3 regions of the Paenibacillus sp. FSL H7-0350 genome follow, and region 1 is predicted to be linked to each of the others. Evidence: riboswitches for the same ligand, from Rfam matches in the RefSeq annotation. Region 1 holds a riboswitch; each other region holds the start of a gene.
What was found. A riboswitch is a leader RNA that binds a small molecule or an ion and turns the genes downstream of it on or off. The one in region 1 is predicted to bind cyclic di-AMP.
Positions count from the first base shown of each region.

Region 2: linked by a shared signal. The riboswitch ahead of NYE24_RS20660 (C40 family peptidase) and the one ahead of NYE24_RS23135 (hypothetical protein) in region 1 are both predicted to bind cyclic di-AMP.
Region 3: linked by a shared signal. The riboswitch ahead of NYE24_RS05015 (APC family permease) and the one ahead of NYE24_RS23135 (hypothetical protein) in region 1 are both predicted to bind cyclic di-AMP.

Region 1 is NZ_CP151972.1:5,058,213-5,065,782, reverse strand. It holds gene NYE24_RS23155 (SDR family oxidoreductase) at 1-19, opposite strand, end outside; gene ytxJ (bacillithiol system redox-active protein YtxJ) at 249-575, shown strand; gene NYE24_RS23145 (glutaredoxin family protein) at 572-814, shown strand; gene NYE24_RS23140 (hypothetical protein) at 921-2,252, shown strand; cyclic di-AMP (ydaO/yuaA leader) riboswitch at 2,458-2,627, shown strand; gene NYE24_RS23135 (hypothetical protein) at 2,762-3,217, shown strand; gene NYE24_RS23130 (hypothetical protein) at 3,737-3,934, opposite strand; gene NYE24_RS23125 (family 43 glycosylhydrolase) at 3,953-5,611, opposite strand; gene NYE24_RS23120 (AraC family transcriptional regulator) at 5,760-6,644, shown strand; gene NYE24_RS23115 (ABC transporter ATP-binding protein) at 7,102-7,570, opposite strand, start outside.
Region 2 is NZ_CP151972.1:4,495,367-4,502,936, reverse strand. It holds gene NYE24_RS20680 (winged helix-turn-helix transcriptional regulator) at 1-85, shown strand, start outside; gene NYE24_RS20675 (YwhD family protein) at 270-776, opposite strand; gene NYE24_RS20670 (M1 family metallopeptidase) at 881-2,896, shown strand; gene NYE24_RS20665 (hypothetical protein) at 2,906-3,739, shown strand; cyclic di-AMP (ydaO/yuaA leader) riboswitch at 3,952-4,090, shown strand; gene NYE24_RS20660 (C40 family peptidase) at 4,148-4,576, shown strand; cyclic di-AMP (ydaO/yuaA leader) riboswitch at 4,964-5,106, shown strand; gene NYE24_RS20655 (C40 family peptidase) at 5,111-5,602, shown strand; gene NYE24_RS20650 (GNAT family protein) at 5,875-6,360, shown strand; gene NYE24_RS20645 (cytochrome c) at 6,488-6,844, shown strand; gene NYE24_RS20640 (4a-hydroxytetrahydrobiopterin dehydratase) at 6,976-7,251, opposite strand; gene NYE24_RS20635 (hypothetical protein) at 7,460-7,570, opposite strand, start outside.
Region 3 is NZ_CP151972.1:1,076,559-1,084,128, reverse strand. It holds gene NYE24_RS05030 (ATP-binding protein) at 1-177, shown strand, start outside; gene NYE24_RS05025 (DsbA family protein) at 270-1,028, shown strand; gene NYE24_RS05020 (disulfide oxidoreductase) at 1,025-1,459, shown strand; cyclic di-AMP (ydaO/yuaA leader) riboswitch at 1,686-1,845, shown strand; gene NYE24_RS05015 (APC family permease) at 1,975-3,792, shown strand; gene NYE24_RS05010 (ABC transporter ATP-binding protein) at 3,980-4,786, shown strand; gene NYE24_RS05005 ((2Fe-2S)-binding protein) at 4,796-5,605, shown strand; gene murB (UDP-N-acetylmuramate dehydrogenase) at 5,774-6,688, shown strand; gene NYE24_RS04995 (hypothetical protein) at 6,885-7,220, opposite strand; gene NYE24_RS04990 (ZIP family metal transporter) at 7,396-7,570, shown strand, end outside.

The sequences.
Region 1 (7,570 bases):
CACAAGCAACCCTTTTCATGAGCTCCCCCCTCATATCTGCATGATTATGCACCGAGCCTAGATTCATCCCTCTCACATTAGCATGGCCTCGGGCCGTTAACAACATCCTTCAAGGGAGGGGCCGGACTAAGCAGAACTTTACTTTTGCTTTAATTTTGAACTATGTTACAATCATGATTAATAGTTGTTAACAACACAATTGTTGACAACAGGTTTCATTAACTCTTACCCAGGAAGGTGATCCTCCGATGTCTATTCAACAAATTCACACTAAGGAAGAACTAGAGCAATATATCGGGCAGCCTGGCAAAAAACTGCTCTTCAAGCACAGCACCACCTGTCCGATCAGCGCCAAGGCCAACGAAGAATTCCAGGCCTATGCACAGCATTCAGATACTCCTGCAGCCGTTGTCCATGTGATCGAAGACCGTCCTGTCTCCAATCAGATTGCTGAGGATTTCGGAATCAAGCATGAATCCCCGCAAATCTTCCTGCTGGAGGACAGCGAAGTCCGCTGGAACACCTCACACTGGAAGATTACCCAAAAAGCGATAAAGGAAGCAGTGGAGCAATGAGCGCGAACGTAATTGTCTATTCGACCTCCGGCTGCAGCGAATGCAATCAGGTCAAGCAGTTGCTGGAGAGCAAAGGCATTCCCTTCGAGGTGCGGGATGTGATGACAAGCTCGGTCTATCAGGAGGAAGTGGAGAAGCTGGGCTTCATGGGCATTCCAGTCACTGTATCCGGGGACCGGGCAGTCAAGGGCTTCAATCTTCCTGAGCTTCAAGAGCTTATGGATGCTGCTGTTCTGTAATATACACAAAGGTGCTGTTCTCTCAACAGGAGCAGCACCTTTTTTTGCGATTCATTGATGTAAAATATGTATATTTATATATATCTGGAACAGGAGGACTGATCAATTGAACTGGCTACAAAATGAGCAGGCTGCCAAATGGCGTGAAGAAGGGCAGCGTTATGCGGGCGACGTTAACCAATTCGTACATAAAGGACTGACTGAAGGCTGGGACAAAGCGGGAAATGAACCCGCAGAGGATACACGCGGGACCCTCGCCGCCAAAATCTATAAGATGATTCGAGGAGCTAATGAGCACGGTGAGATGGCTGAGCTGCGGGCGCAATTGCCGGCGGCAACGTGGCCGCTCTCCGGCCACTTTCAGAAGGAGATGCAGGCGATTCGCGGTATCCATTTCATCAGTGATGATGCTGTGGTATTCAGCACCGGTACCCCCTGGGAGAAGAATGCAGTTGTGGTTGTACATAAGGATGTTATTTCCGTATTCGGCGAGTTTAGCCTGGTTGGGGCATCACCTGATAATCAGTTCTATGCGCTCGCCGGAACTCAGGGGATTACCATTATGCAATCCATGAACAGCACACTTCAGGGCACAGTTGTAGCAACCCTCTCATGGCGTGAGCTGAATGGAACGATTCAAGCGCTGGACCCGGACTTTCCCGTCTTGGACATAGACAGCCTGGACCAGGCGTTACCCTTGGAGCAGGTCATTCCTTTTAACGGGGGCGGGGCGTTATTGCTTGTTATGAGCCAGGGAATTTTCCTGGTCCAGCAATCGGAGGAGAAGCCCTGGGAGGTGAATCTGCTGCATCCTGATCTCGAAGAATATAAAGCAGATGAGATAGAGCACATTGAAATTGACATGCCGCATGGTGCCGTCTCTCCGGATGGAAGATGGATTTCCTATGGCAGCCAGGGCAGTGATCATCTTTTATATGACATAACTTCAGGGCAGGTTCACTTATTCAATCCGGAATCCAGTTACCCGCACTATACTATATTTACGAAGGACCAGCATAGCGTATGGTTCAATGCCTGCCACTTCTATAATGGCGTTACCCTTGCCGTTCCCCTTGAAGATGTGGTAGCAGGAAAACTCCCGGCAGACCAGGAATATCCGCTTGTTAACGAGGAAGCCCGGGTGTATGCAGCGGCAGCGCTGAAAGAGGGTGTTGTCATTGGCGACGCTTATGGCTACTTAAGGCTCATTGATGCAGAGGGGCGGGAGCTGTGGCGTTATTATGCCGGAAGCACTATTTCAGGGTTAGCTATCAATCCGGATGAGACGCTGCTGGCTGTTGGGACTTATGGAGGGATGCTGCACTTCCTGGACCTTCATGCAGCGCAGCGCAGCGACTATGAGATTACAACAGGAACCGTTCGTGAGGTGAAGCGGATCATTGCCTGGAAGAATCAGAAGGTTCCGCTGTGGTGGTGATCTCTGCCAAAAATAAAAAACAGCGCTTGAGCGAGATAAATGGCAGATAATCTGCTACATATAGGTGTTTTAGCTTCCCTATGCACAGCCATTCAGCCATTTGCTGAAAAAAAGGCGAATAGCACTCTTTTCCATTTTTACAAACCCCCTCCGAAAAGAGTATGATTCGTGTTGAAAGCAAATGAATGCATTCATGAAAACAAGCAATGCATGCACGCTGAATTTCCGTCATGTGGAAAACGGGGGAACCATCCGGCCGTCAGGCCGACTTGGGGTGAATCCGAAGGAGAATGCCACGCGCAGGTCTCCGGCAGGTAGGGCGACTCTCACCGTCCGAATCCGACAGCTAACCTCGTAAGCGTAAGGAGAGAGCCCTGATCCGCCACGCTTTTGTGCCAGGCGTCTTACGCCTGTTATCCACAACCGCAGGCAGAGGTCCTCCTCTGCCTGCGGTTTTTTGCGCGCTGGAATGAATTGCACAGTATAGATTCAGAAAGGAACGTGACCACATGCCTGACCCCTTATCGCCCACGGCAGCTGCTGCTGCCGGATTCAACCACTACACCCGGCAATATAGCAGTCCCGTCTATGCGCTAAGCTGCCTTCTGCTGGAAACAGGCGCCCGCGCCGAGCAAGCAACCACCGCCACCTTCGTGGCACTCCATCCACTATGGCTGAAGAGCAGCCTCTCAGGGGACAGCGCTGCTGCGGCTGCCTACAGAGAGTGCATCCGCCAATGTACTGTGCTCGCCCGGGATCATAGCCGCTGCGCTGCTGCCCTGCTTAATTGGGACGATCACGTTGCCTGTGCCTTATGGTACGGCATCCAGCTCCCCCTGCCCGACATCAGCCAGATCCTGGATTGCAGCATCCCCGAGCTGAAGGCCCGGCTTAGAGGAATACGCGAACAGATGGCAGCCGCCCATTCTGCCTTGCCTGCGGTCCATCGTCCTTCGGCGGGATGAGACTGGGTATAACGCGGGATACGCGGGCTATAGGAATGAGAGCCGCGGAACGAGTTGGATGTGGCGGGATTAGGGTACGGATGTCGAAGAAGGTGATGGATGGTGAGCCATGCGGACTACAGATCCCCTATTTCGGCAAATGGGACCATTCCGAAGGCCATGCGGACTGAGAGGCGCTTAATTAACCTATTCCGCCTCATTTCCCTCTCCACACAGCCCTTTAACGTCCTCTCTGTCCGCAAAGGGGAGAGAATCGGTCTTTTTCACAAAATAAGGGCCTCTGGGTCCCCCTACAAAACAAAATGACCCCTCAAAGTGGGGCTTTAGCTTCGATAAATGACTCAGGTACTTTGCGGGGATCCCAAAACATATAGATTCTATCAAAAAAAGCCGCAGCATCCGCCGCGACTTAGTCCTTGATTCTCAGCACCAGCATCCATGCAGTGCTTGGCTCACCTTACATAGCTCAACCATCCGATGCATCGATCCTGTCTTCGCCAACCGTTCAGTACATAGAACTCAGCTCTTGCCCTTACCACCCTTACCGCCCTTGGCAAACCGCCAAAAAGCTATACAGCAGCCGAGCAATCCGGCTCCCAGCATAAGAGTCTGTAACGCCCCCAGCCAAGCCGACTGAGCCGAGGGGATCAGGCTGCTGACAATAATGAGCAGGATAGAGACCGCGACCAGCACGGGGGTTTGTCTACTTTTCTTCACAACCATTCACCACTCCTGTTAGTAATTCTTAACTCTATAGTACTCAAAATCAGCGTAGGAGTCATGCTGGTGGGCATCCACGGAGCCGATGAAATTGAACAAGCCTGTAAATCCGCCAATCTCCCCCGGCTCCCCGTTCACGCCTTCATCCGACAGATAGAGAGCATCGATATTCTCTGCAAAAGCTTGCCAATCCCCGTTATCCCCGAAGCGGTAAAGGATACTCGCGATGCCTGAATGATAGATCAGCTTGAGCTCCGCTGTGTCTTCAGGGACTGGAATGTAATTGTGGACCAATTCAATACGTTCCCCCAGCTTGGCCTGCAGCACAGATAGAACGGTGCCCTCTGATTCGGAGTGGGTCAAGTGAACATACAGCCAATTATTCGAATCATAGTATAGCCCCATCCCCGCCGTTTCCGAATAATGATCGGGATGAAATTCCACCTTGGTTTGAACTTCATAATGAAGGGAGGTTGCACGCGTGGCCAACATCGCCGGATTAATCTGCGAGAAGAAAGAATTCTCTCCATGAATGCGTAAGTAACCCGGACGTTCAACCGTATTCACCCATGCTGCTTGCTGGTCCCGGTATGGAGTCAGAAAATGAATATCATAGTGCTCCTGGTTAAAATCATCGAATACATCATGAGAGAGCCTGTCCCCCTCTAATTCAACACCTGTTAACCCCTCAACTTCCATTTTGGCTACATTCGATCCATCCTTCATTTCCAGCCAGCCGTCTACTGTCCAATGCATTTTTTGGATCGAGGTTTCACGGCCTAATGGGTTTAAAAGCGTTCCTTCCACAGGCCGTGACATTAGATGGGCAATGTACCATTCGCCTGTTTGGGTTTGAACTAATGAGCCGTGACCTGCTTTTTGCATGATTGAGCCTGGATTATACATCTCAAAATGCCCGGCATCCGGATTACCCAGTGAGAATAGATGGCGCGGCGAGGAGGTGATAATGGGCTCTCCCGACGGATGCGGTTCATAGGGGCCAAAAATATTCTCCGCACGTCCCAGCTCAACACCATGAGCATATCCCGTTCCGCCAGCAGCTAATAGTAGATAGTACATATCTCTATATTTATAGATCTGCGGTGCTTCAGCACAGCCGCGGCTGGTGAATCCTTGCGTCACCCGGTGCCATTGTCCAGCGATCTTCCCCTCATTCAAATCAAATTCAGCGATCACAATATGTCCAGGCGCCTGATACCCTTCACGGGTCTCCCATTCAAGAATGGACACATAGTGTTTGCCGTCTTCATCATGAAACAGCGCCGGATCGAAACCGATGGATGTCAGATAGATAGGCTCCGACCAGGGTCCATGGATATCTTCTGCCCACATGACATAGGAATCCGAGTTAAATTCACGGCCTGCCATGTTCAACATATGCGAATAGGCTAACCAGTACCGGTTTGTAGAAGAATCATAGGATAGATGCGGTGCCCAGATCCCGGCTGGAGTATTAGTGCCTCTTAGATTCACTTCACCTTTATTCAGGGCAAAGGCCGTCAGCTCCCAGTTCGCTAAATCGGTTGACTTGAAAATTTGAATGCCGGGATTCCAATGAAACGTGGATGTCGCAATATAATACACATCATCCACTCTAATAATAGAGGGATCTGGTGCCATTCCAGGGATTATTGGATTATTAATCTTCGTCATTTATTTGCTTCCCTTCGCTGTTTAGCCATATTTTTTACCCTTTTTCTATTGCCTATGTATATTATAATAACTACTAACGTACTTAAGCGATGGGATGATTACGGCTAGATTTACCCAAATCAAAGGCAGGTGCTGCAAATTGGAACATATGAATAGGTATCACACAGGTGCACAGACGCTGCTGCTGCCGCGCATTGATTGGAATATACGCTTTTTTGGCGCACATACACAAACTGTTCCTGCCGATTGGAGCATGACTACAGAATCCCACCATGCCTTTGAGATTCTAATTGTGCTGGATGGGGCTCAGGAGACAAGGATGGATCATGAACAATTCATTGTGAACCGTGATGATATTCTGCTGATTCCGCCTGGGTTCGAGCATACGAATAAGTGTATTTCCGCTACATCGATGACCTATTTTTGTGCTCATTTCGATATAGACGAGCCCTCCTTGCGGATGCAAATCATGAAAAACTGTGATTGGGTCTATACGCCCTCCAATGTGTATCATGACCAGTTGAAACAATGCCTTCAAAAATGGATCGATATTCTGCATGAGCCTGAGTTGTCGTTCACCAAAGCGAAGCTAAAAGCACAAATGGTCTTGTTCGAGTTATTGGAGGTGCTGGTAGATATCCAGCCGGTCCTGACGGAGATACGTGCTAACCAGTCCATGACCACTGCGAAATACGCCAAAGAAATTGCCGAAGCCATCAAGAGTGCTTTTAAGAAAAATTGCACCCAGGGAAATTCAGACTACACCATTCGCATCCAGCCCATCATTGCTTCGCTAGGGATCAGCCCTAACTATGGATTAGAGGTATTTCAAAAAATATATAAAATGTCGCCCCGCACCTATCTATCTGACTTAAAGCTACAGGAAGCCAAAATATTACTCCAGCAGCCCAGGATATCTTTAAATGAGATTTCAAATCGTTTAGGCTACAAGAACCTCTCCCACTTCAGCAGACAATTCAAAAGATGGACAGGAGTTAACCCTTCTGACTTTCGTAAAAAAAATGGTGTATAAGCAAACACCCACCTGCCTTTATGGACGGATGGGTGTTTTGTTACTTTTAGGTTATTTGCTATTATTTTTTTCATAAGCTTATTTCGATATATTTCAATGCTATTCTTTGATTCAATAAAACCATTCTTAAAATATTCATATTCCGATTGTAAAATGACATCATTATTTTTCAATTCAGATACTAACAAAATATTTCTTTCTTCAAGAATAATAGGGGCCTTAAATGGTTTGGTAATATTCCAATAGGCTTCTGAAATTAATTCGCAATTGATCTGAGAAATTGTGAATTCTAATCTTTCTGCTGCTATGAGTATACTATTGAGACCGTAGTTTAATAACCAGTACTCCCCCTTAACTATCATCATCATAAGTTATTTGTTAAAAATCAATAACCTCGCGGCAATTTCCTGAAAACTCTAAACATGGTGAGATGATCATTTTGCTTCCTCCCTTGATATTAATTATAATAAGTTGCTTGTGCATGCCACATGCCAGCATAGACCTTCTTTTTATTTAGCAGCTCTTGGTGTGTGCCATACTCTACGATCTCGCCTTGATCAAAAACCGCCACCTTATCACAAAAGGTACAAGAAGACATTCTGTGGGAAATGTAGATCGTCGTTCTCCCCTTAGCCAACACATTAAAGTGTTGATATATTTCTGCTTCAGCATAAGGATCTAGTGAGGATGTGGGCTCATCAAGTATTAAAATCGGAGCATCCTTTAGAATATTCCGCGCAATTACCAGCTTCTGATATTGTCCACCGGAAAGTTCAATTCCACTGCTGTCCAGTGTCTTGTATATGGATGTGTTTAAGCGTTTAGGTATTTCCTGAATTTTTTCGAATAGACCGACTTGCTTCAGTACCTCTTCCATAGCATCATCCGACCTTTGACTTTCGTTATCTAGGTTTTCTCTAATCGAG
Region 2 (7,570 bases), 560 kb from region 1:
TGCCGAGGTTCTCGGCATCAGCCAAGCCAGAGTCAGCCAGCTCAAGCGCAAGCTGAACACTCCCGGCAGAGCAGATCCGCAGTAACGTTATCCATTCATCCCTGCTTAGACATCAGATAAGGCTTGGCCCCCTAACGGGGCCAAGCCTTAATTTTTGTTCAAATATAAGAATTTATATGTTCACGCTGTACATTATCCTTCTATTTCCCGCCGAAACGGTACCGTCCTTTAAAAGGACGGCAAAGCCGTTTCCACTTGAACTACAAGTATTATTCCGACAGCGCCCCCTTCAGCTCCTCAGGCGAAGCAGCCCACCACTCTTCATTATGGGCCATCAGCAATGACTTCAGCGCGGCCCGCTCAACACTTCCAAGTCCATCCAGAATAAGCTTACGCTTCAAGGCCGCATCCAGCTTATTGACATGATCCGCAAGAATCTTCCAGCCGCGGCGCGCCTCGGTGTCAATCCACATCTCGCAGGCGGTAATTCCGCCGTAGAACTGTCCCTCCGGGGTACGGTCAACGGCGACCCATACGACCCATACCTGTCTTCCCGCCGGAACATCCTCACGGTTCATAGAGAACTTGATTCCCTTCTCCACTTTGCTCTTGGCATGCATGGCACCGATATCGATAACGGCGATGCCCTGATCAATAATGACAGGCGATACATTGTTCAGATCAATCGAGCCTGCACCGAAGCCTTTATGCTTAGCTCTGGCGTTCACAATATTCAAGGCAATTTGTTTTTTGCCCTCCGGTTGTACGTTATCCACATGTGCACATCCTTTCCATTCACTAATTATTTAATTTTAGCTAATAATGCGGCGATTGCAAACATATACATCCCGTAGATGCTTGTCACGGGAGGAATCATAGTATGAAGCCACATTCATTAAGGTATACCCTCATCTTCGCAGTCCTGGCTGTCCTCACCTTGCTTGGAGGCGGAATATGGTTTCTGTCAGGGCATAGCCCTGCCGTATGGACTGCCTCTGTTCCAAAAGAGGCCAAGTCCCCCGCCATTATCCCCCGGCAGCAGCCCGTGCAGTCCGATCTTTCAGATACGATCTACACGTCGGAGACAGAGGCTTTAAGCCAGCGCGTGGTTGAATATCACATGGATGTGGAGCTCCTGCCGGGTGCGGAGACCCTAGTCGCCTCCGAGACGCTGACCTGGACCCATCCAGGCGCAAAGCCGGTCCAGGAGCTCTACTTTCATCTGTATCCCAATGCATTCGCATCCGCCGGTACCACCTTCATGAAGGAGTCCGGGGGTACGCTTCGCGGTGACACCATGCCCGCAGGAGGTTACGGGAGCATTACACTGACAGATTTGCGGACCTCTGAGGGCGTCTCGCTAATGCAGCGCACACAGTATGTGCAGCCGGACGACGGCAATGTCAATGACAGAACACTGCTCAAAGTCCATCTGCCTCAGCCGGTGAACGGCGGTGAGAGCGTGACGGTAAGGCTTAAATTCGAGGTTAAGCTGCCGAAAATTTTCGCCCGGATGGGAACCGCTGACGACTTCGTGATGGCCGGCCAGTGGTTTCCGAAGCTTAGCGTCTACGAGCCTGCCGGCAGAAGAGGACTCAAGGAAGAAGGCTGGAACCTGCATCAATATCACGGCAACTCCGAGTTCTACAGTGATTTTGGGATCTACAATGTATCCATTTCTGTCCCGCCCGAGTATAAGGTCGCCGCAACCGGGTTTCCGGTGAGAGACGCCAAAGTTGTACAGGGCCGCAAGATCTATCAGTTCTATGCAGATGACGTCCACGACTTCGCCTGGGCCGCATCGCCTGATTTCGTGGTTGCCGAGAAGGCCTTCTCCGCGCCGCAGGTGCCCGGGGTGAAGATTAAGCTCTATCTGGACCCGCTGCATAAGCATCTCCAGGAGCGTTACTTCCAGGCGGTCGAGGCGGCACTGACGGCATTCAGCAAGTGGTACGGCCCTTATCCGTATTCCACTTTATCCATTGTTGTCCCGCCAGAGTCCGGCAACGGGGCCGGAGGAATGGAATACCCAACCCTGATTACCGCCTTCGGCGCCACGGACACTTCACCGGGCACCTCCCTGGAGCGCACGATCATCCACGAGATCGGGCACCAGTATTTCTACGGCCTGGTGGCCAGTAATGAATTCGAAGAAGCCTGGCTTGATGAGAGCTTCACCTCTTATGCTGAAGACCGGCTAATGGAACAGGAATACGGCGTGGTCTCAAGCCTGCCGCTTCAGTCCAGCCTGGTCTCCTCTTCACAGCCTCTTACGCTGGAGACCTGGAAATACACTGGTGATGATGCCTACACGCGCAATGTGTATATCCGGGGCAAGCTGGTGCTGAAGGATATGGAACGCATCGCCGGAACCAAGAATATGGACGCCATCCTCGCCGCCTATGCCCGCAAATACCGCTTCCAGCATCCGTCCACCGCCGACTTCCAAAAGGTTGTGGAGAAAGTGACCAAGCAATCCTGGCAGACTTATTTTGAGCGTTTTGTCTATAGCGGGGGTGCACCCGACTTCGCAGTTGATGATATCAGGCTCACGGTCGGACGGGACAACGGCGACGGCGGGGGGATCCGCTATAACGCTGTGGTCGATGTAAGCAATAAGGGCAGCCTGTACCCTGATGTTCCCGTGAAATTCACCTTCGCAGACGGGTACACTGTGCAGCAATACTGGAATGACGAGGGTAAGGCTACCTCCTTTGAGTTAGCGTATAAAGCTCCGCTGGTCTCCGCAGAGATCGATCCGGGGCATTCCATTCTGCTGGAGAGCAGGCATCTTAATAATTTCAAAATGGCGGAGCTTGAGCCGCGCACACTCTCCCGCTGGACGCTTAGCGCATCTACTCTGCTTGAAACCCTGCTCGGAACTCTTGTCTGGTGAGGTGAAGGAATGGTGAAAAGTTCAATTGCCCGCGGTTGGATCAGCATGAAAGAACAGTTCTATATATTGATTCTGCTATTTATCTACCGGCTGTTCTGGGGTTATTTCCTGTACAAATTCATTAAAAGTGCGGTTGTCCCCGTCCTGCTACGCTACCCGGATGCGAATGCCGGCGGCAGCGGAATAGGCAGGCTGCTGTATTATATCGAGGGGCAGACTGCGCTGCGCACCGACCCCGCCGTCCAGCACTGGCTGTGGATGCTGCTGGCGCTGACAGTGCTAAGGCTGCTGCTGACTCCCTTTATCCGTGCAGGGCTGCTGCACGAGCTTCATCAGGAGCGCGACGGAGCGCGGGGACTGTTCTTTTTCCCGGGAATGAGAAAATATGGGCTGCCGGTGCTGGCGTTCAGCCTGGCCGAATGGGCACTAACCCTCCTGCCGCTCTATTGGCTGCTTCCACGCATGTACCGTCATCTGCTCAGCGGCGTTCTCGATGTTCAGCTCCTGCTCAAGCTTGTGCCCTGTGTGCTGGGCTGGCTGCTCTATCTATTCCTTGTCCGCAAGCTTCTGCTCTATATGCAATTCGGCTATACCGCAGGTACCGGCATGTTCTCCTCGCTGCTAATCTGCCTGAAGGTGTTGATGCCTTCGATCGGTATTTCCGTCATTCTGGGGGCGGGAAGCCTGGCCGTAATTCTGCTCTGTAGCGCCTCTGCTCTGTTCTATCCCGGATTGCCGGCACTTATGCTCCGCCAGGCAGCTCCGCTGCCCTCCACGCTGTTCAATATGTGGGGAATCGCTGCCCAGTACCACCTCTGGTCCAGTAAATCATTTCCACAATAATAAGCTGCTACAGCGGCATACTAAAAAGAGTCACAGCCCCTCATCAGGGAGCAGGACTCTTTTTTGCTTGAAGAGAAGGACAAAAGCATTTGCAAAAGGGTAAATCGTCTGATACAATGATGCCTGTACCACTAGTAACAAAGTTGTAATCTTTCAAACAGAATCTTCCGTATCTATTGCAATTTAATCAATGTCGATAAGTCACTGTTCTGGTGCATAAAACGCCGAATTCCCTGCACCGGGAAGTGGGGGAACCATATTTTGGGTGAATTGATCTCGCTTTAGAGGGGTCATAGGGGAACCTTCTACCGAATCCTTAAGCTAACCTCGCAGGCCCTGGAAGGAGTACATCTTTTGATTAGACAGAATTTCAAGAAAAAATGCACCGCAGCGGCGCTGGGTCTTGTGATGGTATTCACACTCGGAGCGGGCAGTGCCTTCGCAGATTCCAAAATGGATACTGTGATTTCAAAAACCATTGGAACGTCGTATAAAACCGGGGGCACAACCACCAGCGGCTTCGACTGTTCCGGATTTACCAAGTATGTGTTCAAGAATGTCGGGCTTACCTTGCCCCGTACATCCAAAGCACAGTACAAAGTTGGAACAACAATATCCAAGAGCAATCTACGCTCCGGAGATCTCGTGTTCTTCAATACTCTGGGTAACGGAGTTTCCCATGTCGGTATTTATGTTGGAAACGGGAAGTTCGCACAGTCCTCCAGTTCACGTGGTGTAACCATCAGTTCGATGAGCCAGTCTTACTGGGCCAACCGCTACGTTGGCGCCAAAAGAGTAATGAGCACAACAGCCTACCAAGCTGTCGCTTACGATTGAACTTTTGAAGCATACCCCGAATATTTCATCCTCTAACAACTAAATGTAACTTATACGAGCCCGGGATGATTATTGCCGTAATCATTTCCGGGTTTTTCCTTTTCCTTATTCTACCTTTTACCCGAATCCACAGCCTTGAAACAGCATTTTATTGCAAAAACAAAGAAAAAATCATATAAAACAACCCCGGCGCATAGATATGAGTCTTTCGAAAGGGCTATAACTCTAAAAAACAGCAAAAAAGATGGATTAATATGTTATAAGTGATTGCCAAGCGCCTTAGTCTTTGTTACAATTATCGCAGTGAGCTTTTAGTAACATTTTTGTAATTATTGAATCGCTTTTAACAAAGGTTTTGTCATGTATTGAATGAACCGCTAATCCTAATCAACAGTCGTGCCGAGTTCCCTAATGAATTAGGGAAACGGGGGAACCACTTTGGGTGAATTGACCTCCTATTCTAAGAGGGGTCATAGGGGACCTTCAACCGAACCCTTAAGCTAACCTCGTAGGCATTGGAAGGGGTATTTACTTTTGAAGAAGAAGCTAGCAGCCGCAGTACTAAGCTTGTCCATTATCTTCACAATCGGAGCAGGAAGCGCTTTCGCGGATTCCAAAATGGATAAAGTGATCGACAAAGCCATCGGAACCAAATACGTATCCGGCGGTACATCAACTAACGGGTTTGATTGCTCCGGATTTACAATGTATGTTTTTGATAAGATCGGCATTAACCTGCCCCATCAATCCGGCTCTCAGTACCAGATGGGTACTGACGTGTCCCTTGACGAGATGAGACCAGGCGATCTTGTATTCTTCAATACAAGCGGTAAGGGCATATCCCATGTAGGTATCTATGTTGGTGACGGCGAATTCGCCCATGCCTCTTCCTCACGCGGTGTAACCATCAGTTCGCTGAGTGACAGCTATTACGTCAACCGCTACGTTGGCGCCAAACGAATCATGAGTACAGATGCCTACAAGACTGTAGCTTCGGATTCCCAAGACAACGATGATGTACAATAATTCTTTGTAACCTACGCTCTTTTCCAAGATTTTTGCCGAAATCTTGGAGAAGGGCTTTTTTTTGTCTATAAAATTACTTACCCGTCTCTATATTTGTAAAACACCGATTCTGTACTTTCAGAAAATAATTATTGGCGTTTGTCAAGTTTCTGCATTTCCGCAAGGAATTTGCGTCGAAACTGGCTGTTTTTGTATATAATTAATAGAAGAACAAGTGGAAACGGCTTTTCCGTCCTTTAAAAGCAGTTTCGGCTGGAAGGAGGCCTCCCGTAATGATTAGCTCCCCGTTAACCTTTTATGTGGTGCCTATGGAACCGCAGCATGCCGCTGAGATCTGTGAGTGGAGCTACAAGCCTCCGTATAATATTTACGGCTGGATGTCCTGGGAGCAGATGCAGGCGCTGGGCGTGGAGTTCGGAGACCCGCAGCTTCGCAGTGAGCAATATGTATCTGTAGTGAACGGACAGGGGGATCTGTGCGGCTTCGCCCAGCTCTTTCCGATGGAGGGGGTAGTCCGGCTTGGTGTCGGAATGCGGCCCGAGCTGTGCGGCCATGGAATGGGGCATCTGTTCATGAAGGCTATTGTGCAGGCAGCACGGGCGCGATACCCGGAGCGTGAGATCGACCTGGAGGTGCTGACCTGGAACCAGCGCGCCATCCGCGCTTACCAGAAATGCGGATTCACTATAACGGATACCTATGAACGCCGCACCCCGACCGGCAATAAGCCTTTTTATTGCATGGTCTATGAGGAATAGCACTGGAGACAGATTGATTTGCAAAAAAATGGATCGTTTGTGTTCATTTTTTTGACACAAATACTATGATAACGCTTCACCATCCGCTATAATGGAGTCAGCAGCTTACATGGAGGGACGGATGCAGATGCAGAAATGGATCATGAGCGGTTTGTTTTTTGCCGCCTGTGCCTTTGCAGTAATCTTAATGTTTACCTTACCCGGTAAATCCGAGGTGGCGGAGCAGAACAAGCCGACCATGCCGGAGGTTGTGCTGGACGCTGCTGGCGCAGAAGCTACAGTGAAGGCCAATTGTATCTCCTGCCACGGTGACCAGCTTCAGGGCGGGGCGGGACCCAGCCTGCAGCAGGAAGGCGCTTCGCATGACGCGCCGCAGATCTACAGCATAGTCACCAAGGGCCGCGGACAGATGCCTTCCTTCAAAGACAGGCTGGCCCCTGAAGAGATTGCGAATGTAGCCCTATGGCTGGCCGAGAAGAAATAATCCGCAACCTGTACAAACACCATGCTCTTCATTTCAAATGTATAATGCCCGTGACGAGGATAACGAATGATCCTTGCACGGGCATTTCTATTGATCAGATATTCCTATTGTCTCCATAGGAGCCTTGTCCTCTAGCGGGTCTTCTCAAATGCCTCATTAAATTCATGCGCCTGGCGGAGATCAAGCTTCTCCACATCTGCAGCCAGCCGCAGAACAACCGTCTTGTAATCAATGGTGATATGCGGGTGATGGTCAAAGGCCTCCGAAATTGCCGCTACCTCATCCACAAAAGCAATTCCCTTCATATATTCACTGAACATATATTTGCGCACCAGCCTATCCCTCTCCAGCTTCCAGCCCTCAAGCTTGCCGATCTGCTCCTGAAGTTGTTCCTCAGTTAATTGCAATTCGTTTCCTCCCTTGCTAAGTTAACGGTTCCTTAATCCTTCTTGCCTTCAAATAAAACATCCCTCAGCTTCTGAAAGTCCAAGGGATGTGCCAGGCTAAAGATTTTTGATTAAATGTATTCTGACATCCCGGCAATTAGTACTCCACTTCCAATTTTAACATGGCTGGATGCCCGGGACAAACCCGCTGCCGCATTTCCCCCCTGTTTTATACAAGAACGACCGAAGCCAGATCCTCATCGCCCAGCAGAATATTAATGCGGTGTGTTTCTTTATCGTACATTACAACTCCGCTGCCCACCTGAATGACCGGCTCGTT
Region 3 (7,570 bases), 3.6 Mb from region 1:
ATCTGCAAGAAGCTTGTAGACCTGATGCAAGGAGAGATCTGGGCAGAACCGGCAGAGGGAGGCGGTACACAATTCTTCTTCAGAATTAAGCTGCAGTCGCAGGAGCATTCCCCGGAGGTATTCTTCGGCAAGGATACAGGGGGCGGGGAGTCAGCAGAGGAGAACGAAGCCGTATAAGCAGCGATTGCCAACAAGAGAGTTAACATTATATAATTTGAAAGTAACTATTCTTTTATCACGACAGTCCTGAGGACGGAAAGGAACTCTCTTTGAGCAAAACAAAAAAGAACAATGTCATGGCTCCCCAAATGAGCAAGCAGGAGAAGCGCAGGGCAGAGCAGGAACAGCAGAAGCAGAAAACGAGAATTCTGATCGTGAGTACGGTGGCTATCGTCGTTATTATTTTTGTAGGCTTATTCATACTTGCTTCGAAGGACTCTTCTCCTGCCGGTACAGACAGTAAGCCGGTTGCCTTCAATTACAGCGAAATGATGCGGCTTGGCAAGGAGGATGCTCCGGTTAAAATTGTGGAATTCGGCGATTTCAAATGTCCGGCTTGCGCCCAGTTCACCGGTGTGATCAAACCGCAGATCGTTCAGGGTTATGTAGATCAGAATAAAGCAGCCTTCTATTTCGTGAATCTGGCCTTCATCGGCAAGGATTCCAGAACGGCCTCCCTGGCAGCGCTATCGGTGTATCATCAGAACCAGGAAGCGTTCTGGAAATACTTCGATGCGATCTATGCCAACCAGGGGAATGAAGATAAGGAGTGGGCTACGCCTGACTTCATGGTGAGTCTCGCCAAGCAGCTGGGGCTGCCGGTCGATTATGACCTGCTGCGCAAGGATATTGACGACCGCACCTATGCGAAGGAGCTGGACCGGGATATTCAGCTTGGCACGGATGCGGGCGTAACGAATACACCTTCCTTGTTCGTGAACGGCATCAAGGTGAAGGAGCCTTTCAATATGGAGGAGATTGACGCTCAGATTCAAGCAGCTACAGCAGCAGCGGGAGCTGCCCAATGACAGCCTTCTCTACCTTCTGCCGGCGTAATTGTCTCTACTTGGCCTGGTTCGTCTGTGTGGTGGCTGTAGCGGGAAGCCTGTATCTCAGTGAGGTCCTGCATTACGAGCCGTGCAAGCTGTGCTGGTTCCAGCGGATCTTCATGTACCCGCAGCTGTTCTTGCTGGGGATCGCCACCTACCGGGCGGACAAGCGGATCATTCCTTATGTGCTTCCCCTTAGTCTGATCGGCGGCTGTATCTCTATTTATCATTATGCAGAGCAGAAAATTCCGGCGCTCAGCAAGGTGCTTCCCTGCACCATCGGCGTACCGTGCAACAAGGATTATCTGAATTGGTTCGGATTTGTTACGATCCCTCTGCTTGCACTTATAGCCTTTGTCTTAATCTCCATTCTGCTCTGGACAGGACGGAAAGAGGAGACTGCAGAGTAAGAAGCTGACGGGCAGAAGGAAGAGAAGAGAATCCCCTTAATTTTAGCGAAAAATAATATACAAAAACCCTGTAAAATCACGCCATAAAGGGATAATGAAAGAGAATGAAAGATCAAGACATACCGGATGATGAATTTGGTTGTTTTGAGTGCTTTTCATTCTTTTTTCATTTGTTTCCACGCTTTACGGAAGACGTATTGTAGCTTAATATTAGTCCTTGTGAGAAGTTGAATATGCGCTGAATTTTCCGGAAGGAAAAACGGGGGAACCACACTTTGGCCAAGGCCAAAAGGGGTGAATCGGAGCAGGCCGCAAGGGCTGTAACCGTAGGGCTACCACAGTCCGAATCCGCCAGCTAACCTCGTAAGCCACTAGTGGGATAATGACCATGCACATTAGGCATGCGGATCATTTCCGTATGCTTATTTTGGTGCCTGCATTTATGAAATCCACTTATGAAAACAGCGCAGGGAAACCCCATTTTCAACTTAACCAAGAGAGGAACTGTTACTACAATGGTAAGCAAGGTAAAACGACTATTGATCGGGCGTCCGATGAAGTCGAACGAACTCGATCATGAAAAGTTATCCAAGGTGAAAGCACTGGCTGTCCTGTCTTCTGATGCGCTCTCGTCTGTAGCCTACGGAACAGAACAAATTCTAATCGTACTGGTGGCCGCCGGGTTCACCGCCATCTGGTACTCCTTGCCAATTGCATTAGCCGTACTGGGCTTGCTGGCTATTCTGATTCTGTCCTATCGGCAGACGATATTCGCTTATCCGCAGGGCGGAGGAGCTTATATTGTAGCCAAAACCAATCTTGGAGTGCATACTGGGCTTCTGGCTGGCGGCTCGCTGCTGGTGGATTACATTCTGACGGTGGCGGTAAGCGCCTCGGCGGGGACGGACGCGATCACTTCAGCTTTTCCAAATCTGCATAATCATAGTGTCCTCATAGCGGTATCTGTTATCGTACTCTTAACGATTGTTAATCTGCGCGGGGTGACCGAATCGGCTTCGTTCATCGCCATCCCGGTCTATCTGTTCGTCGTCTCCATCTTCGTGCTGATTATCGCAGGGATCTTCAAATATGCAACCGGCGGGGCTCATGCACACGTTCCTGAGATTGGTACGGCAGTCTCCAATGTCAGTATGTTCCTGCTGCTGAAGGCATTCAGCTCCGGTTGTTCGGCCCTAACCGGGGTAGAGGCGGTCTCCAATGCCATTCCTAACTTCAAAGCGCCGGCGGAGAAAAATGCAGCCAAAACGCTGATGCTCATGGGCCTCATTCTCGGAGCTATGTTCACAGGCATTACGCTGCTGGCTTACTGGTACGGCATCATGCCCGATGAGAAGGCCACCGTGGTCTCACAGATTACCGAGTCTACCTTCGGCCGTGGCGGGCTGTACTTCTTCATTCAGGGGATTACGGCGGTTATCCTGTTCCTGGCAGCCAATACGGCTTACTCGGCCTTCCCGCTGCTGGCGTTCATGTTCGCCAAAGACAAATATCTGCCCCATGCCTTCATGGTGCGCGGCGACCGGCTTGGCTTCTCCAACGGCATTATTTTCCTCGGCGTCATGTCGGCAGTGCTCGTAGCTGCATTTCACGGGAATACGGAAGGACTCATTCCATTATATGCAGTAGGGGTATTCATTCCGTTCACGCTGTCGCAGCTAGGAATGATGGTCCAATGGTACAGAACGAAGCCGCAAGGCTGGCAGAGCAAGTTCGCCGTGAATACGGTCGGGATGCTCACCACGTTAACGATCACCATGATCTTCATTATCACCAAATTCTCCAGCGTGTGGATGGCCTTCATCTTCCTGCCGGTCGTCATTATCGTGTTCCACCGGATTCACCGCCATTATATGAATATTGCCGATCAGCTGCGGATCTGTCCCGCTACCGATAAGCCTTGTATCAAAGGAAGCACCGTAGTCGTTCCGGTCGCCGGTGTGACCCGCGCAGTACTACATTCGATCAGCTATGCGAAGTCATTGACTGATAATGTGGTCGCTGTATATGTAGGCTTTGATGAAGAAGAGATTCACAAGATGGAGCAGAAGTGGGAGGAGTGGAACCCCGGAGTACGCCTGATCGTACTGCGCTCCCGCTACCGCAGTATTATCCGCCCGCTGGTGAAATTCATCGATACAGTAGAGTGGAAGACCTCTTCAACGGATCATATTACCGTCCTGATTCCGCAATTCGTTACCAAGCATTGGTGGCAGGCGGTGCTGCATAATCAGACCAGCTTGTTCATCCGCTCTTATCTGATGAATCAGAAGGATATTGTCATCGCCACGGTTCCTTTCCATCTGCATAAATAATATAGAAGATTATAGAAAGACGGCTGTTTCTGCTTCATGCGGAGGCGGCCGTTTTTACGTTTTAGTTGACAGAGATAATGAGAATCAATATCATCAATCTATAAGCAATAATTGAGCTTGTCTGTTTCATAGCCATATTTATAATAGAGGAGCCTTGCTCCATTACATTTATACGAGGAGTGTTATCATGTCGGAACGTTTAAATACAGAGCAGCTGAGCATCGGATATGCGGAGACAATGATTGTAAAGGGGCTGAATCTGTCGCTTCCGACAGGGAAGATTACGGCGCTCGTCGGAGCGAACGGCTCCGGGAAGTCCACGATTCTGAAGACGATGGCCCGGATCATGAAGCCTAAGAGCGGGAATGTCATGCTGGACGGGAAGTCCATTCATAATCTGTCTACCAAAGAGGTGGCCCGCCAGTTGGCGATTCTGCCGCAGAATCCTACTGCCCCGGACGGCTTAACGGTATCTGAGCTGGTAGGGTACGGCCGGTATCCGCATCAGAAGGGCTTCGGCAGCCTGACGCCTGAAGACCGCAGCATTATTGCCGAGGCGATTGAATTGACCGGTATGAATGAATTCCGTGACCGGCCGATTGACCGGCTCTCCGGCGGACAACGGCAGCGGGCCTGGATCGCTATGGCGCTGGCACAGCAGACGGAGATTCTGTTCCTTGATGAGCCGACGACTTTCCTGGATATGGCCCATCAGCTGGAGGTGCTTCAGCTGCTGCAGAAGCTGAATGAGCAGGAAGGCCGGACGATCATTATGGTTGTCCATGATTTGAACCATGCCTCCCGTTACGCGCAGCACATGGTAGCGATCAAATCCGGCAATGTGATCAGTGAAGGCGCTCCGAATGAGGTAATGACACCGGCAGTGCTGCGTGAGGTATTCGGCATTGAGGCGGATATTGTGCCTGATCCGCGTACAGGTGTGCCGCTCTGTCTGCCTTACGAGCTGGCTGCGTACAAAGTTGCCGGGCTGTAGGAGAGGAACATGAATGAATTCCTGAGGCAAGAATATAGTTCCAAGTTCGATCTCCATGCTAAGGTACCCGAAGGAGCCGTGTATTCCTTCGCCGTTGCAGAACTGGCAGAAGAGGCGGGGATGAGGACCTTCATGGAGGCTTACCGGCCGCTGATGAAGGCGCTTGACGATAAAGCGGCCGGTGCGTATTTCGGTGGTTATCTGAGCATTATTGCACTCGCGGTCCAGTATTCCGTGACCGGCTACCTATGTGTACCGGACTTCAGCTTACGGAACCTTCAGCTGCATCTCGTTCCGGCAGACGGCTACTGCCGTGTTGCCTTCTCGCTTCGTGAATGGGGGATGGGACAAGCTCCTGCGGATGAGCCTGAACGGAAGGCCTGGCGCAATGAGGTGCTCACCAGCTTCTACCAGAGCACAGCCGTGCCGCTGATCCGCATGGCTTCACAGGTGAGTGGCCTTTCGCTTGGGGAGATCTGGGGACAGATGCCGACCAAATTCAATTATTATGCGGAAGCCTTTGCTGCTGAGCTTACAGATCCGCTCCAGCTACGCCGGCTGGAGGAGGATTACGCCTATCTGAAGGATGAGCTGCCTGCTGCCGTATTCGGGATGCCGCGGAATCCGTTCCAGGTGAAGGTGCGGAGAATCGAATCGCTCGCGGACCCGCAGCAGACGGTTCAGATGCGTAACCGCTGCTGCATGTATTACAGGACTGAGGGCGGGCGGCTGTGTTATACCTGTCCCCGGATGAAGGAGGAGGAACGGTCCGCACGGCGGGTGGAATTCCGTTCCGAGAGCACGGCGGCTGTCAAATAGGGTATAATTAGGAATTTCGAAGCATAATATTGCTATATGCAGCTTCTTAACAGGCTCCTGTCATTGACAAGGGAGCCTGTTCGTTGTTAAAGTTGTGGTTGCTGAAGCCGTGATGGCCCGGCGATGAGCACCACCATTACCTTGTTCATAGAGTTAGGAGTATGAAGAATGAATATTGACAACATATATGAGGATTTACAGCCGCTAGTAACAGCAGGCTCGCTGAAGCGCCGTGAGAGCCTTAAGGATCTGGTCTATACCCGCATGGGCGGCGAAGCGGATATCTTGGCTGCCCCGGTTACATATGAAGAGATCCAGATCATCTCTGCCTATGCCCTTGATCATCAGATCCCGCTTACGATTCTCGGCAACGGCTCCAATGTCATTATCCGGGACGGAGGCATCCGCGGCATCGTGCTCCAGACCTCGGATCTGTCCGGGATGGGCATCCGTGACGGGCTGCTGTATGCGCAGTGCGGGGCGAAGATTATCGATGTCTCGCGCTATGCGCTGGAGCAGGAGCTGACCGGTCTGGAATTCGCCTGCGGCATCCCCGGCACGGTAGGCGGGGCTCTGTATATGAATGCCGGAGCCTACGGCGGTGAAGTGAAGGATGTCCTGCACAGTGCGCTTGTGATCGATCAGAATGGCCAGCTCCTCACCCTGCACAGCGATCAGCTGGAATGGGGATACCGCAGCAGCCTCTTCGCCAGCGGACAGTATATTGTACTGGAGGCGAGATTCAAGCTTCTTCCAGGCGATCCTGCCGCGATTAAGGCGTCCATGGATGAGTTAACCTATCTGCGGGAATCGAAGCAGCCGCTGGAGTATCCGTCCTGCGGCAGTGTCTTCAAGCGGCCGCCGGGCCGGTTCGCGGGGCAGCTGATTCAGGAGAGCGGACTCCAGGGTACGCGCATCGGAGGCGCAGAGGTCTCGCGTAAGCATGCGGGCTTCATTATCAACGCCGACAATGCAACGGCCAGTGATTATATCGGATTAATCCAGCATGTCCGCTCAGCGGTGAAGCACAAGTTCGATGTAGAGCTGGAGACGGAAGTGGAGATTATCGGGGAAGAATTATAGGCCATAGTTTTTGCCAAGTGGAAACGATTTTGCTGTCCTTTTATAGGACGGTGCCGTTTCGGCGAGAAATAGAAGGATAATTTATAGCGCAAAAAACATAAATTCTTATATTTGAAAAGAGGGTGCAGTCCTAAGCCGGTATGTTGGCTTAGAGCTGCACCCTCTTTAGATTCTTACGGCCGGAGCCGCCGGATAATCAGCTTACAGCCAGCGAATATATCGCCCGGCTCGTCTGCAGGTCCACCTTGGCTTCGGACACTTCATGAAGCTGTAGCCCGCTCACTGCCAGCTCATATCCCGGCTGCGGCAGGGGCACCAGCTCACCATCGGCATTCAGGGTACTGCCTGTACCGCGCAGAATGACCGCACTGTCCAGATAATCATCAATGACATCGTCAGCGTTCCGGTAGTCTACGGTCTCCAGCTTGAAATGGACAGTATCCAGATCCTCCAGCTCCCGTTTTTCGATGACCAGTGTTGTATCCTTGCGGGCTTCCAGCCAATCGATAAGCTTCTGTACGTTTGCTTCCATAGTATGATCCCATCCTTCGGTTAATAGAGATTGTTATTTCTAAGTTACCCCTTTCAATACAAATGAATCCGTGCAATTTAGTTGTACTATGCAGGGTGTTTGCCTTTCTTCATTCGTGTGTAAACTATTCTTATGCATTGTAATGATGCCAATATCTTATAAGAAGGTGAATCGAATGGGGAACGCATTATTATGGGGCGCAGTCTCCGGCTCGGCGGTCTTGATTGGCGCTCTCTTGGCCTTATTCCTGCGTATTCGAAGCAAGATGATCGGCTTCATTATGGCGTTCGGTACCGGGGTGTTGATCGGCGCGGCGGCGTATGAATTGTTAGAGGATTCTGCCAGTGACG